One region of the Aequorivita marina genome, then DNA from elsewhere that is predicted to be linked to it. Evidence: riboswitches for the same ligand, from Rfam matches in the RefSeq annotation. Region 1 holds a riboswitch; the other holds the start of a gene.
What was found. Region 1 has a riboswitch for cobalamin ahead of QPK98_RS15770 (T9SS type A sorting domain-containing protein). Riboswitches for the same ligand answer to the same signal wherever they lie in the genome.
Positions count from the first base shown of each region.

Region 2: linked by a shared signal. The riboswitch ahead of QPK98_RS14340 (TonB-dependent receptor) and the one ahead of QPK98_RS15770 (T9SS type A sorting domain-containing protein) in region 1 are both predicted to bind cobalamin.

Region 1 is NZ_JAVMBW020000002.1:383,342-392,070, forward strand. Features, by position in the region: gene QPK98_RS05735 (choice-of-anchor J domain-containing protein) at 1-69, opposite strand, end outside; gene QPK98_RS05740 (helix-turn-helix domain-containing protein) at 227-1,408, opposite strand; gene QPK98_RS05745 (transposase) at 2,424-2,747, shown strand; gene QPK98_RS05750 (acyl-CoA thioesterase) at 3,318-3,704, opposite strand; gene QPK98_RS15770 (T9SS type A sorting domain-containing protein) at 3,842-3,994, opposite strand; cobalamin riboswitch at 4,102-4,336, opposite strand; gene QPK98_RS05755 (T9SS type A sorting domain-containing protein) at 4,442-6,754, opposite strand; gene QPK98_RS05760 (tetratricopeptide repeat protein) at 6,874-8,421, opposite strand; gene QPK98_RS05765 (IS4 family transposase) at 8,598-8,729, shown strand, end outside.
Region 2 is NZ_JAVMBW020000016.1:54,619-63,347, reverse strand. Features, by position in the region: gene QPK98_RS14345 (YncE family protein) at 41-1,090, opposite strand; gene QPK98_RS14340 (TonB-dependent receptor) at 1,105-2,937, opposite strand; cobalamin riboswitch at 2,967-3,174, opposite strand; gene QPK98_RS14335 (ABC transporter substrate-binding protein) at 3,423-4,523, shown strand; gene QPK98_RS14330 (iron chelate uptake ABC transporter family permease subunit) at 4,523-5,554, shown strand; gene QPK98_RS14325 (ABC transporter ATP-binding protein) at 5,554-6,348, shown strand; gene QPK98_RS14320 (DNA recombination protein RmuC) at 6,440-7,768, shown strand; gene QPK98_RS14315 (porin family protein) at 7,827-8,729, shown strand, end outside.

The DNA.
Region 1 (8,729 bases):
TAAATCCTGTGACCACCCTTTGAAAGCAAAGAGCAAAGCCAAGAGAATAATTGTGTAAGTTTTTTTCATTATTGAATTTTAGATTAAAAAAATTATTAGCACCCAAAGAAGGGTGTAATTTAATTGCTTAGCAAACTAATCGATTTAAGGGTAATTCGCCAATTTATAGTCCTCCTTTTAGTCCCAAACAAACACTTTTGAACACAACAAATTGACAATTAGCAACCTACAAATTAAGGCGAGATTTACGATAAACTGCTGGAGTTACGTTTTCCATATCCTTAAAGAATCTATAAAAGACCGACATTGTTTTAAATCCTGATTCTGCAGCAACACCTTCGATGGTGTAGTGAAGAAGATTTTTATCTGAAAGCAATCTTTTGCTTTCTTCAATTCGCAACTCGTTTATATAATTATAAAACGTTTTGTTTAGATTGTGGTTTAGCACATATGAAATTGCATTCCTTTTTTCTGACATTTCAGTCGCTAGATCGTTTAGACAAAAGTTTGGGTTTTTATACAGCTTCTTTTCTTTCATTAATTTGTCTAACTTTTCTATTATTTCACTTTCTATTTCAGCTTCTTTGTTAAAGGATTCGTGAGTTACACCTGATTCCTTATCACGCTTCATTTCAAAAGGTTTTACTGTATTTATTGAGCTGACTTCAGATATAGGAATAGGTTGACTAAAAAGTTTTGGATATTTATATATCATAAGTGTTATATAAAAAATACTAATTGCAATTACAGCATGATACGCCATATACAATAAATAGGGGTCTATATAAGTAATTTTAATTATTGCCGAAATTCCACCTATTATAAAAACTAAAGCGAAGCTATAGTTAATAACATGGAACCATTCTAGCTTCCTGCTTTCTATTTCGGAGTATTGTTCTTGGAGGATTTGGTACCTTTTCTTTAGAATTCGATTAGTTTTAATAAAATAGAAAGGCCCCTGTAGGGTTGCTACATATGAACTTATATTCATTCTAATATTATACCACTCGTGTTCACGCATATTTGCTATGGAGAAGTCGCTACTTATAAATAAATAGAGTGTAAATCCTAAGTAAATATAAATGGGTAAAAAATGTAAATGGTCTTTAAATTGAAATTTTTTGTATTCATAAAACATGAATTTTACATACAAATATATAGGCGGAAACAAGGTAAGTGCTAGCATCGGTCCTATAAATGTAGTAAGAGTAACACTGAAAAATGGCTCTTTATGTATAAATGCAAAAAACCAATAACACGAAAACCCCCAAGCAAAAAGAAGCAAGGCAAGCATATTGTTGGAATAGGGCCTTTGTTTATCTTTAAATAAAAGATATATACCAGTAAAAGCCTGTGAAGCACCGAAAAGCATTAAAATAGAAAAGTAGGATTCAATTTTGGGGTACATAAAAAACTATTTAAATAGAACGCTGTAAACTTAACTATTTAAACAAACAGTTTTATGCATCCTAGTATACGTTATATGAAAATTATTTAAAAACGGTCAACACTAAGTAGGGATGTACACCTCCTGATATAGGTTTACCACTTGAGACTTAGAAAACTGTGAAAGAATGAGTGCATCACCACACTAAGGATTCGTGCGGGAGCGAGAGTCGATAATCAACAAAGTCTTTTACAATACTTGAAATTGACAAAATAAAAAAGCTGTCTCAAGGTTTAAAACGGCCTTCGCTAATTTAAACTATCACTTAATTTTAGTTTAACAACTACATCACTTCGTTTATATTATCGCCATTCGGAAATTAATTATTTATGGCATTATATAGGTTTGTAGCATTTTTTACTATTTCATTTTGAAGGTACACAAAACGTTTGGCAATTTTACCATTGTTAACCACTCCCCCACCATCGGTATTAAATTCTGGAAAGCCAGTGCGTCGTTGGTCGTAAAATGTCTGCCACCCAGTATTTCAAAACCCCCGCTGGTGCGCGAGTCCGCTCGCGTTCCTAACAATTGCCTTTCCAGTACCCAAGCTTTCCCTCATCTCCCACCCTACAACACCCAATTCCAGAATTAAGATTTAGTTTTCGGTTTCGATTTCGATTTCGATTTCGATTTCTGTTATGATTCCCGCTGGTGCGCGATTGCATCGCGTTCCAATGCAAGAAATAATGAAATTATCACAAACTTAAAACCTTCACCCCGATCAGCCTTTCCTGAGCAGAGCCGAAGAACAATCAAAGGGCTGAACCTTAATCCCTGAGCGGAGCCGAAGGGCAAAACTGCACCATCTCTGCCTCACATCTCAAATCTACAAAATATGTGCTACGAAACCGCCTTAACTAAAACAGAAAAGCAAGTCCATAAATATTTAAAAAAGGACTTCGCCTATCCTAACAAATACGAGCCTTACTACCACCGTTCAGGCTTCACCCATCCCAGACTATAAACAATAAAGATGGACGAACCAAACATTGTTCACTATTACAATCAAAGAGGAACAATAGAAAGGGAGTTTGAAGTTTTAAAATATGATTTTGGGTGGCAAAAACTGCCTTTTTCCACATTAGAGCAATATCAGGTCTATTTACAGATTACTGCTATTTGCCGAAATATTTATCATTACCTGATAAACCTGTTTTCCAAAAAAGTAAAAGGCCTACATCCAAAATACAGGGTCAAGAAGTTCATTTTTAGATTTATTGCCGTTCCGGCAAAGTGGGTCTATCGTTCCAGACAGTGGCACCTCAGGGTCTATGGAACTATCCTTTGGGAAATTTGACCAATTCCTTTCGTGCCAAAAGTTCTTTAACATTCAACAATAAATTTAGAAAGAATAAATCCTTTAAAGGGAAAGGTACGCTTTTTACAGAGCTAAAAAATCACCTAAAATTGCCAATCTCTGCTTTTTACAGTTTTAGAAGGAGAAATCATAGAAACTTCTATGCTTCTTTATAGAGTTGCGGATTTGAGGTGCAATCGCACGGTAGCTGAGGGGATGGTGATTTCGGCTTCACAGTGTCAGGTATTGGACTTAAATAATGCGACATTTTACCTCCACGTGCCTAGCTTTCTGCAGCCCGCAAGTTAAGCGTGCAGATAACTGCCACACCCACCCGCCTGTGCAAAAGCTTTGGACGAGCAAAGAACTGCCAGAAAATCCAGTTTTGACTCACCGCTTATGCGGTAGTGATTGGGAGGTTTAAAGTAGAATGGGGTTATGATTTATTTAGAAGTTTCGTAGAGAGATAGGCTGGGGTGATCGTTTAATAGAAAGCTGCGAATTGTTGTTTTGATGTTGAAAAACCCATCTATTCTACTCTGATAATCCGTTGATTTTTAAATAAATCGATTATTTTAAAACTTTAATAGGGTTTTTATTTTTGTCTATTGCTACAAAGGTAAAAACGCCACTAACAGCTTTTTCTCTGCTATAGGTATACATTTCCTCTATATATATCTCTACTTTAACCTTTAGGCTCGTTGTGCCCAGATAGGAGACTTTGCCAACCAACTCTACAATAGTCCCCGAAGGAATAGGCTTTGTGAAATCAATACGATCTGAAGACATTGTAACCATACGCTGCCTACTAAAGCGAGTAGCAGTGATAAATGCCACCTCGTCCATGAGCTGCATAGCGGTGCCTCCAAAAAGAGTATCGTAATGATTTGTAGTGTTGGGGAATACTGCCTTGAAAATTCGCGTTTCCGATTTTTCTATTCGTTTTTCTATATTCATTTTAATTATTTAATAAGTAACTAAATACACTTCTTTGTAAATCTAAATAGGTTCATTTTATTCTTGAAACCTATACGTAAAACTTGTACTTCATTTTGAATTGCGGAAATGCTTAAACCGTGTTGCCCGTTATTCACTTAAAACAAAATAATACTATCTTTCATCTCATAGATGGTTGCTTGCACTGCATGCTTTGTGTTCATGTAAAGGTAACTTGTAGTCGGGTTTGGGTAGATTGATACAGAAACTATTTTGTCACTATCAATACTCAAAACCAGATTGTTAAACACCTCTACTCCCTTGAGAATAAATCATCTGACCAAAGCCCATGTAAAAAAACAGGATGTAGAAAATTTCTTTCATAACCCGAGGCATTTTACCCGAAAGCCAACGTATTTAAATTGATTGACAAGTGGCAGGTTTCCTGGCTCGCGTCCGGTAGTTCTCCTTCCCATTCGCCGAGGCGAACAGTGGAATTCTTGAAGATTTAATTACAGGCATCCACCATCGATGGACAAAGCTTACAGTTGCGGGAACAGCTCAGGTTTAGATTGGTGTAAACCAATAGCACCTGATTCCCTTTTAATTGCTCTGAAAGTTTTCAAAAGCAAACCAAATGTGGTGCGAAGGTATGAATAAAATAAACGTAATGGTCAACAAAAAAAGAGTCTGACTTTTTCCCGAAGTCAAACCCTTATTAATATATTTCCAACTTAAGATAGGCGTTGTTTTCTGGCCTATTTTTTTATTATTCGAAGTGTTTCAAAACCTATTTCGTTTTCAACTCTAAGCAGGTAAATTCCATCAGCCAGGAAGCTTACATCCAATTGGGTGGAGGTACTGCCGATAGGCTTTGTAAGTAAAAGCTGCCCTGTTAAGGAGTACAGGCTTGCGGTCAAAATATTCGCGTCGCTCTCCAGATTTAAAATATCATTTACCGGATTGGGATAGGCTTCAATCAAAGAAGAAATCGCAGGTATTCCTTCATTTCCCAATTCATGTAAATCGATTGTATATAGCATGAGTCCAAGATCTATACTCCCTATATAAACCTCAGCACTCTCTTCCTGAAACTTTACGGTGGCATCAGTAGCGGCTGTTTTAAGAAGGTCGTCGTTTTCCAATTCCTCCCAGGTTTCTCCGGCATCGCTAGAATAGACAAGGGAAAAGTCTGAAATGGCCGAATTGAGAACAATCCCCACGATGTGGCCTTCCGTAACTGGGGAGTGGTACGTTTTGTAAACAAGATCCTCATATATCTTAGTCCAATTATCCCCGCCATCAACACTCGTAAAGATTCCCTTATTGGTTGAAATACTAAACTGGTCTGGATTTAATGGATTAACTGCTAGGTCTATAATTAAATCGACATCTGCAACCAATTCTTCCAGACCTCCGCTAGAATTCGTCCAAGTTTCTCCACCATCTTCAGTTTTGTAAATATGGGTGCCAATGGCAATCATGACCCTGCCTGAAACAGCATCATCAAAATATATTCCGTTAACCGTTCCTGTATCTGGAATTTCTATTGGGGTGGTGGTAACCGCATTGAGATCGCTCAAATCGGCTTTCCAAAATTCCACATTGCCCATATTGTTAGATAAAGAATACCAAACTACATCTGTATTTAAAGGGTTTGCTTCCAACGCATCAACATAGTCCATATATGTATTGTGCATCTGATGTTGTGTTTGCCCGTGATCAACACTCACTTTTAAGTCGGCACCCAACCATCCAGCACTAAAGATAAACACTCTGCTTTCCGTGGTTTTATCTACAAACAATGGAGGAGCTCCCCCTTGCGAATAGGCCGTCAAAGGCAGGATGTCAAAGTCTGCTTCATCCCCGGTAGAAAGATTGCGGTGCACATAGCCTTGTTGAACTCCATAATACAGATGATCTGTAGTGCCAGAAAACAATTCTAAAGTTCCTGTAGACCTAAAATAGTTGTTCTTTTTCCAGACCGTAGTTGCCCCTCCATCTTCCGAAAATAACGGAAAATAATCACTGTTAATAAATACTTCGTTTTCATTATAAGGATTGAAAGAAAGATTCCATCCAGAATAATAGGTATGGACATCGTTCATGTCATATACATAGTTTGTCCAAGAAACGCCATTATCCATAGAAATTACGATTTCATTTTCTTCCAGTACGATTATCTGACCTTCATTAATTGGGCTAAATGCTATATAATTGATATTGTCCAATTCTCCAGCCGTCCACATTAACGGAATGATTTCCCAAGTATTTCCACCGTCACTGGAACGGTATAGGTTTTCTGGAGTGCTTCCAAAACTCATCCCTGTTCCTATATAAATTTCATCTGTGTTAAATGGATTAAAGCTTATTGGGTTCAAAATAACCCCCTCCAGCTTTTCATCCCACGTTTGACCGGCATCATTGGAGATTAATATACCCCCCTCTTCCCGATTGGGACCAAAACCTCGGGTTAAAATTAATTGTTGTGGGTTTTCTGGGTTAATTGCAATATCGTTTAAGGAAACATCGTTGAAATCGCTCTTGGAATAGACAACGTCCCAATTCTGGCCTCCATCTGTTGTATAGTAGGTGTTTTCCAATGTTCCGAAATCCAACACTGTATTCATTAAAATGATATCAGGATCCTGCGGATAAATACTATAAGATTGAATGGTACTTATATTTGAAGTTGCAGGTATCTCAATTTCGTTTATTACAGTTTCAGTCTCTAAGTCGAAAATTAAAATTGTATTATCTGGAGAATCTTGATTGTATTTAATAAAGCTCAAGGCTGTATTGTTATTTGTCATCCTCAGTTTTTGAAATTCTGTTACCTCTCCATAGGTCATAGAAAATAAAACATCCCAATTTTCTCCGTTGTCTTCAGAAGCGAGAATATGGTTGTTTAAAGAGGTTGCATAAAGTTTGTTTTCAACCAAAGGGTCGTAGGTTATATTAAAAATACGTCCATAATCTGATGACCCTATAAATTCTAATTGCCCATAGAATGGATTGCATGCCAAAAAGATTAGGAGAAAAAATGAGAAGTGTGTAATTTGTTTTTTCATAGTGTTTATTATTTAAAATGATTGATAGCGCTAAATTGCCAAATACATATCATTTTCAACCGAAAAAAGACACGAATAAGTAGGACATACCACAATAAATTATGCGACAACCCTTTGTTTTAGATAGTTGAGAGATAGGAAAATAATTCTGCCGTTTCTTGTAGATTCATCTTTTTTGCGATGCGTTCCTTTCTTTTTCTACTTGCATCCGGAGTTATGTTTAACAAGGAGGATATTTCTTTTATAGATAAATTCATATATAAATAGGAAATAAAACGAATATCGTTGGCATTGAGACTTGGATGCTTTTCGCGTAAGGAACTTAAGAATCCATAATTGGTTTCATTGAAATGTATTAGAAAGTCATCCTTGGCGGTGTCCTTTTTTAAATACTTGTTTAATTTTGAAACGTATTGGCGAATTTCAGGTTTGTCAGCCAAATCTGGCTGCTCCTTTATATTCTGAATTACCTCTTGCAGCATTTCGTTTCTACTGGACAGATTCAATGCTTTTGCGGCTAATTTTCTGTTTTTCGCTTCCAGCTCACTCTCCATCTCCAGTATTTTAATCTTTTGGTTTCTTTCTTCTATAATTTTTTTCTGTCTGAATTTAATAACATTGCTTCGCCAAGCCCAAATTAATATTAGAAGCAAGATGACAATCCCTCCAAACATAATATATAACAGTTTTCGTTCCGTCTGAAAATTTTTCGTTTTTTCAATAATTTCCATTTCATAATTGCGTAGAGCAAACTTTACGCGATTGGCTTCAAATTGACTGTTGCCATTTAGGCTGTGCAAACTATCCTGAAGTAAAATAACCGAATCTTTATAAGTTCGTGCAAGATCATAGTTCTTATTGTTATAGGTCAAACTGGATAACTGTTGATGTACTAATATTTGAACATCTAAACTATTATTTCTACTTCGAGCAGCAAGAGCATAATTCTTTGCTTTTTCAATATTTCCTTCACTTTGGACCATCTTGGAAAGCAATAACAGACCAGATGCTTTTTGTTCAATAAACTCTGTACGGTCTAACTCTGGAATTAAGATCTCCAATAATTTTTTCGCTTCTGGGTATTCACCTTTTAAATAAAGATTTTCCACAAGCGCATATTTTCCTTGTAAAAGAACGTTTTGATTGTTTTCTAACAACGGCAAGGCTTCTTGCAAATAGGAATGTGCTTCCTCCAGCCGTTCTGCATTATTATACACCAACCCTAAGTTTATAGCATATAAACCTCTTTTAAAACTATCTGAATGCGCTACAGCAATTTCATAGGCTTTAAAAAAATAATTTTCAGCTTCTTTCAGGTTACTTTTTTGATAGAATAAAACACCTATATTGTTTAGAACTACCATCTCTTGTTTGGAATCTAGATGGACAAGGGCAACGTCATAGGCTGCGAGATAATTTTCGAGTGCCTCCCCATAATCTGATAACTTATAATAATTGGCTCCAATATTATTTAGAGATAAAAATAATTCCTTGTACCACCTATTTTCCTGAGCTATCGTCTGGGCCTTGATAAGAAGCTCCAAAGACTTGGTATGCTCCTGCTTGTGCATAGCTTCTATGGCTGTTTGTATATTCACATTACATTCTTGCCTAGTTTCTTGCTGCGCATTCAGTAATAGAAAAAGTGCTATAAAAATGGACTTCATAACGGGTTTAGAGCGTATATGTTTTTCTTGATGAGTTCAACCCAGAAGTTTAAAACATTTGTTTTGCAGGACTTCAGTTGGGTTATTATACTTAAATTCACAACTATCCGAAAGTTTGTTTTTTACAATAGCTTGAGAATCCCGTATTTTTGGTTTGCGAACTAAAAATACATTTTATGGGACTCTTCAAGCGAACCAAAAATACTGACACTCCTTTAATCCGCCAAATTTTAAACCTAGTTCCTTCTTGGATGCTTGCGCGCTGTGCCGAGCAATATAAAAGTGACAAGGGGTGCAGCAGGTATAAG
Region 2 (8,729 bases), on a different contig from region 1:
TCAAAAGGATTTTTTTCATGTTTAATATTATAGCGGTTTGTTATTCATTAAAGTATATTCCTCCGGGGATAATTCCAGTTTGGAAGTCTTGAATTTCTTGGTTTGTAGAAAGATCAAAAATCTTTAAAGAACCTTTACTTGCATAATCGCCTGCATCGGTAGCATACAACTTCCCATCCTTGGCTCTCAGACTATAGAAAAGACCATCCGCTATATCGGTGCCAGGTAAGGTGATTGAAGCTGTGTTTGTTTTATAAACTTTTCCGTCCAAACTGTAGAAAAGATTATTTCCGTCTGCGGTTAAATTTGCAGGATGCTCCGTAGTTCCAAAGTCAAAAGTTTCAGTTACAGTGGCAGTTGCAAGGTCTATTTTAACCAGTGATCCAGCGGTTTCAGTTCCAGCATAACTAGGATTTCCTCCACAAAGCACATACAAATCATTCCCTAAAACCACCATAGAGTTTGGCACATCGCCAACGTTAATGGTAGTTTCTAAAGCGCCTCCCGAAATTACAGATACTACGTTATTTTGACCATAACCTCCTTGATGGGCAACATACACCTTATTGTCATGAGCCACCAACTTTTCAGGACCAAATGCCACTGGAATGGTTGCTGAAACCGAATTGCTTCTTAAGTCCAGAACTGCAACAAAATCATCGGTGTTATCACTCGGATCTCCCCAATTGGTTACATAACCTTTATTGCCACTTGTTTCAACAAAATAACGCGGATTATCCATCTCTGTTTTAATTGAATCTACACTTTCAAAAGTATAACGATTGGCAATCATAATTTTATTTGAGTTGCTTACAACAATATAGGCATTGTCGTTTCCAAATCCCATAGACTGCACGATATTACCAAGGTCGTTTCCGTTTACATTTCTATAAATGTTTTGTGAAACAGTGCTATAATCGTTAGAAACATAAGTAATAGTACCACTTCCATTGTTAAAAGGCCCTTCATTGGTTATTAAAACACCTTTTTCATAATCAGCAGGCTCATAATCTGGTGATGGCGTATCATCATCACTGCTACAGGAAATAAAGAGCATCGTTGAAAGTGAGAGTAGCAATAGTTTTTTCATAGTTTTCATTTTAGTTATATATTAAAGTTTAAGAATATTTCAATATTTCGGGATGGCATAGGCCGGTAAGCTACGTTTTCATAATACGTGTTTAATGCATTTTTTAGCCTACCTCCAAAAGTAATACCAGGTATAGACGGCAAAGTGTATTCCACGCCTAGATTAAAAATCGTGTACGCATCAACACTATCACTGTTATCGGTTGTTGTATATGCTTCGCCATTAAATAACCCCTGCGCACAAGCAGATAGGTTTTTATACGCATACTGCAGCTGTCCTCCGGCTTGGTGAAAAGGCACATAAATAAGTTGTTTTTCCTTTTCCAGGTCAACCGCCTTGGTGTAAGAATAATTGGCGTTGAGGCTTAATATATGCTGTCTATTGATTTTTATGGCGTAATCTAAATTAACCTCAACGCCATAGTTTTCTGTCTCGCTAATATTTACCGGTTTCCAAAGTCCGCCGTTTCCAGGAATCCATTTTATTAAGTTTTTAGAGGCAATATAATAGGCTGCAATATCTGCCTTAAATTGTCCCAAGAAAAATTCCTGTCCGAGTTCTACTTGATATGAAGTCTCCGGAATTAAATCGAGATTACCACCAGCGTACCAATACAAATCGTTAAAAGTTGGCACTCTATAATTTTTGGAACCATTTAACCGAAGTGCATATCTTTCTGAAACCTTCCATTTTGCATCTGCCGAAAAGAGCAGTGGATTGTCAAAATCATTTAAAAACTCCCTTCTAAAATTGAGGCCATAGCTAAACTTATCAGAAATTTTATGATTAAGTAAAACCACAGCAGCTAATGTTTTACGGTTGTTATCACCTACATTATCTCCTTTTGCATGAATATAACTGTAGGATAACTTTCCATTTAAGCGTAGTTTTTTTAAAAGGAAAACCTCCGTTGAAAAGGCTCCAATAAACGTGTTTGCCTTTCCTTGGTCGTACCTGTGCTTTTCGCTATCTGGATAATATCTGTACGATTCATAAAGATGAGCAAAGCTTCCGGTGACTTTAAAAATTCCGAGTTTCTGTTTCAGTTTCCAAAGATTTCGGGTGTTGATATCTTTATATGCGTCTTTTCCCAAAGTATTCAAACTGCCTGAAAAATTTCGATCGTTATAAGAGTATGCAGCGTTCCAAGTAGCCACACCATTTTTCAGTTTTCTTGCTTCATTGATTTTTGCTGAAAACCTTAAAAATTCACCATGGGTATTCGTTTGGTTTTTCCCAACATAATCATAATCATTTTCAGAGCTTATAAAATCTACGCCAAGGTTTAAATAGTGTTTTGCAGAACTCTGAGTTGTACTCACATTTCCGGCAAGGCTTGTAAAACTTCCATAACGAAGCCCCAAAGAAGTGTTATTTGCTTTTTTAAACGAAAAATTATTGTTTAGGTGAATGCTTCCGCCCACGGCTCCACTTCCGTATTGCACACCGCCACCCCCGTTTCTTATTGAAATAACATCGTAGTTTAAAGGCGAAATCGTATTAAAATCGGTTTGTCCTGTAAAGTTTGAATTAATATTAATCCCGTTCCAAACCACCGCAGTTTGGGCCGCATTAGTACCTCTTAAAGAAGGCGAGGAAACCATTCCGAAGCCATTCTCCTTAAAATATATAGAAGAGTTATAGCGAAGTGTTTCGGTTAAGGAAGTTGCGTTTTTCTTTACAACCGAGTCTGTTAATTTCTCTAACTTAAACCCTTTTGAAAAATGAATGAGCTTAGCATCTGCCAAAACCACTTCAGGCAATTGCTGAATGCTGTCAAGTTGTGCAAAAGCAGCTGAGGTGCAAAGCAAAAACGCTATAAAAATATGAAGTTTAGTCTGTTTCATAATTCAACCTTTATCCCGAAAGTTTGATGGTTTATGTTATGAATCTGGCAGGTCTCCTGACTTGTCTTTTATGCTACCTTCCCATCCAAAAATTGGACAGTGGTTTTAAGAAGTATGCACACCCAAGCGCATTGGGCCGACTTACAGTTGCGGGAACAGCTTCGGATTTTAACCGAATTCCCTTTTAAGAGTGTTTTTAAAATGTAAAGCCACTCACCTAAATTCAGCGCAAAGATACTAGATTTTTTTTGAGGATACAGATTTCTACAACGAAGTTTTCCTGCCAACTTTCAAGTTTATAGTACGGTAAAATTCTTTGTAAACCACAGCAAAACTTGTCAAAGCAATCACTCAAAAGAGAGATTCGTATATTTTGTAAAAGTTTGTGATACCTTTGTACTCCCAATAAATCGGGACGGTAAAACAACCACAATATGAAGATTTTTTACAATAGAATTATTTTTTGTTTTTTTCTAACCATCCTAATGGTTTCATGTAAAGAGGAAACTAAAAACAACACGGAAACGGGTTCTGCTATACCAAATGAGTCAAGTATAAAATACGCAAAAAGCTTTGAAGTAAACAGTTTTGAAGGCTACAAGACCATTACCTTAACAAATCCGTGGCCGGGAACTGAAAAGACCTTTACGTATGCCTTGGTTGAAAAAAACGGCTCTCTTCAAAACCCCGAAAATTTTGATGCTGTGGTTCAGGTTCCTATAGAAAAAATGGTCGTTACCTCAACCACTCATATCCCTTCGTTAGAAATGTTGGGGGAAACGAACAGCTTAGTGGGTTTCCCAGACCTTAGTTTTATCTCTTCAGAAAAAACCCGAAAGCGAATTGCCAATGACGAAATTACCGAACTTGGTAAAAACGAAGATATCAATACTGAAATTTTAATAGATTTAGCCCCAGACGCAATAATTGGTTTTGCTATTGACGGCAATAACTCAACCTTTTCCACCATTCAGAAAACGGGCATTCCCGTGCTGTATAATTCTGATTGGACAGAAACCTCGCCATTGGGAAAAGCCGAATGGATCAAGTTTTTCGGACTTCTTTTTAAGAAAGAAAAACAGGCAGATAGCATTTTTAATACCATTGAAAAAAAATATTTAGAGGTTAAAGATTTAGCCGCAACCGCTGCCGAAACACCCACGGTAATTAGTGGTGCCATGTTTAAAGATGTATGGTATATGCCACAAGGCAATAGTTGGGGCGCACAGTTTATTGCCGATGCCCATGGAGATTATCTGTGGAAAAACGCTAAAGGAACCGGAAGCCTTTCATTAAACCTAGAATCTGTAATTGAAAAAGGCCACGATGCTGAAGTTTGGATTGGCCCCGGACAATTTACCAGTTTAGAAGAAATAAAAAATGCTAGCGATGCTTATGCTCAATTCAAAGCTTTTAAAGATGAGAAGGTGTACTCTTACAGTATGAAAAAAGGTGCAACCGGCGGGGTGATTTATTTTGAATTGGCACCCAATAGGCCCGATCTTGTATTAAAAGATCACGTTAAAATATTACACCCTGAACTCTTGCCGGAATATCAACTATACTTTTTTGACAAACTTCAATAATGCAAAGCACTCAAAAATATAGCGTCCAGTTTATCCTACTAATCTTAACCTTGCTGCTTGCTTTTTTGATAAATATAAGCATGGGATCAGTTTCCATTCCGTTAGACGAAATAGTTTCGGTCTTTACGGGCAATGGCGCATCAAAAGAATCTTGGCGCTATATTTTAATGAATTATAGGCTCCCAAAAGCAATTACCGCAATGCTTGCCGGGGGAGGCCTTGCCATTTCAGGCTTGTTGATGCAAACCTTGTTTAGAAACCCACTAGCAGGACCATTTGTGTTAGGGCTGAGCAGTGGCGCTAGTCTGGGCGTAGCAGTTTTAATTTTGGGCGCAAGTGCCTTTGGTGGATTTTTCGGCACTTTATTACTAAGCCAATGGAGCCTCGTTATAGCGGCAGGCCTCGGCAGTTTTTTGGTGCTGCTCGCAGTTTTGGCGGTTACTTTTAGAATAAAAGACACCATGGCCATTCTAATTATCGGGTTGATGTTTGGTAGCCTTACAACCGCAGTAGTTTCAGTTTTATCTTATTTTAGTAATGCCGAACAATTACAGCAATATATATTTTGGTCTTTTGGCAGTTTGGGTAATCAATCTTGGCAAGGGGTAGTTATTTTAAGTATTTGTTTTACAATAGGCTTGCTTTTGAGCATTGTGAGCAGCAAGTCATTAAACGCGCTTCTTTTGGGCGAAAATTATGCAAAAAGCATGGGCCTCCATATAAAAAGAACCACGTTTATTATTATTTTGGCAACAAGCATTTTAGCTGGTGGCATTACGGCATTTGTAGGCCCTATTGCTTTTGTAGGCTTGGCGGTACCGCACTTAGTGCGTCAAATTTATAAAACCTCCAACCACTTAATCTTACTACCTGCCGTTTTAATTTCGGGTAGTTTACTAATGCTTCTTTGCGATACGTTAGCGCAATTGCCCTTTAGCGAATTCACCCTGCCCATAAATGCAATTACCTCATTAGTAGGTGCGCCTGTTGTAATATGGTTATTGGTACGTAAACGAAAACTCTTCTTCTAATGGTGTCTCAAGAAAAAAATATTGTTTTGGAAGCGCGGAACCTTAAGGTAGGGTATTCCAACAAAAAAGAAGATTCGGTAGTTGCCCAAGACATTAATTTTTCTATTTCTAAAGGGGAATTAACGGGCCTTGTTGGGGCAAATGGCATAGGAAAATCAACATTATTGCGAACCTTAACAGGGATGCAAGGTAAATTAAAAGGCGAAGTATTGTTAAACGGAGAAAGCATAGATCAATACAGCTCTTTTCAACTAGCAACCAATTTAAGCGTAGTATTGACTGAAGCCCCTGCTTCAAAAAATCTGTCGGTTTTAGAAATGATTTCCTTAGGAAGACAGCCGTACACCAATTGGATTGGGAATCTTTCCGAAGCAGATAAAAACGCGGTAAATGCAGCTCTTGAAGCCACCGAAACAACTGGACTAGCCAACAGAAAATGTTTTGAGTTGAGCGACGGGCAAATGCAACGCGTAGCCATAGCACGAGCCTTAGCCCAAGATACACCCATTATAATTTTAGATGAACCTACAACACATTTAGACATTTATCATCGTGCCTACGTTTTAAAACTGCTTAAAAAACTGGCTTCAGAATCGCAAAAAACCATTCTCTTTTCTACGCATGAAATAGATTTGGCAATTCAACTTACTGATAAATTGTTGGTAATGGCAGAAAGCGAAACTTATTTTGGCGAGCCGTGTAAATTAATAGAAGCCGGAAGGTTTGACACACTATTCCCAAAGGAAACTATACATTTTGACGGCAATACAGGGCGGTTTATAATAAAAAAATAACAGCTTATTCGCTTCACTCTTTAAGTAGATTGTAAAGTCTTTTCTATCTTTAGCTATTCAACTAAAAACAAGAATCTAATATCCTCTTACATTGAACGAAACATTCATATTTATTCTTCTAATTGCAGTAGGAATACTCCTTGGCGCATTTTTAGGTAGCTATTTTACACGTTTAAAAAACAAAAGTATAAATGGTAAACTATCGGAGCGATTGCAAAACGCAAAGCTCCAAGAAGAAGCACTAAACCAGCGACTAGAAATTTCAGAAGATAAAAACGACAAGCTTCGAACCGAAAAAGAGCAGCTAAACATCCAACTTACCAGACAAAGCGCGGAATACGACGCGCTGTATGCCGAGCTTGAAAAAGAACAAAAGCGATTTAAGGAGTTTGAGAAAGACTTTCAGGAAAAGTTTGAAAATCTCGCCAACAAAATTCTCATTGATAAAACCGAAGTTTTTACGGTTGCAAATCAAAAAAACATAGAAGGCATCTTAAAGCCTTTAAACCAAAAAATAAAGGACTTTGAGGAAAAGGTTGGCAAAAACAATGTCGATTTTATTAAAACCCACGCCGAATTAAGCAAGCAACTTCAGTATTTAAACGAGCAAAATGTAAAAATAAGTCAAGAGGCAGACAACCTAACCAAAGCGCTAAAAGGCGATTCAAAGATCCAAGGAAATTGGGGCGAGATGATTCTATCCCGAGTATTGGAGGAATCAGGCTTGGAAGAAGGACGGGAATATACCATTCAAGATAGCCATGACAATCCGGATGGTGGCAGGTTGCAAACAGATGTTATTATCCACCTTCCCGATGGTAAAAAAATGATTATTGACAGTAAGGTTTCGCTTACAGATTTTGAAAGATTTGTTTCCGAAGAAAATGAAAATCTTAAAAAGAAGCATTTAAAAGACCATATCAACTCCATAAAACGACATATAAACAGTTTGAGCGAAAAAAAATACTATCATTTAATAAATGAAAGCCCAGACACCATTTTTATGTTTGTCCCCATTGAACCGGCTTTTGCCTTAGCGGTTGCTCATCAAAAAAACCTATATCAAGAAGCGTTTAAGCGCAAAGTAATGATTGTAACCCCTTCTACCCTTTTGGCTGCCCTGCGATTGGTAGAGAATCTCTGGGAAAATGACAACCAGAAAAAGAACACCCTAGAAATTGCAACAGAAGCTGGAAGATTGTACGACGCCTTTGTGGGACTTTTAGATGAGCTGAGTAAAATTAGACGTCAATTGGGCACCGTTCAAGGCTCTTTTGACAATGCTTTAGTTAAATTAGAAGGAAAAGGCAACCTCGTGCGAAGAGTTGAAAAATTACGCAAGCTCGGTGCGATTACCAGTAAAAATATTGATCAAAAATACTTAAAAGGCGCGTCTAAAAATGAAGACCATAATAAGTAAGGTTTTTAATTGATTTTACGCTACTTTCACTTTTTAAAATATAAAGCTGTCCGCCTCTATGAAATTAAAATTAATTACAACACTCCTTTTATTATCAGCTATCTCACTCTTTTCGCAAACCGACTATGAAGCTGGCTATATTATAAAAACCAATGGTCAAAAACTGGATTGCCTAATAAAAAACGAAGACTGGAAAGGATCTCCCAGCACATTTAATTATAAGCTTGAGAAAAATGGGGCAGTAAAAACTGGTAATGTTTCTACAATAAAAGAATTTGGTTCCGAAACCTACTTTAAATACATCGTTGAAACGGTAGCTATTGAACAATCAAGTGATAAAGTTTCAAATTTAACTGAGGACAGAAACCCAGATTTTAAAGACGAAACCCGCTTTTTAAAGGTTTTGATTGAAGGCGATGCTTCACTGTATTTCACAACAAAAAATAATGAGAATCGATTTTTTTATAAAATAAACGAAGGTGAAATAGAACCCTTAGTTTACAAACGTTTTCTAACTAAAAACAAACGCATTGCTGAGAACAATCGATATAAACAGCAACTTGCCACAGATATTACATGTTCTGAAATGGCTAATCCTAGTTTGAAAAATCTTGAGTACAAACGGACTAAGTTGATTAATCAATTTAAGAAATACAATACCTGCCTTAAAGCAGAAACAGTTGTTTACAAAAAGAAAGCTATTAAATATGGATTTAACTTAAGCCTTCGTCCCGGCATTACTTTTGGCAGTGCGAGCATCCAAAAGAGTGGAGAAACCAAGTTAGACTTTGGCAATAAGTCTGGGTTTAGAGTTGGGCTGGAAGCTGAATATATTTTTCCTTTCCACAACGGCAAATGGTCTATATTCATTGAGCCTACCTATCAAAGTTATACTGCTGACACCGAAATTGCGATAAATACAGATTTTCCCACAATGCAAAATTCAACCGTGGTTACGGTA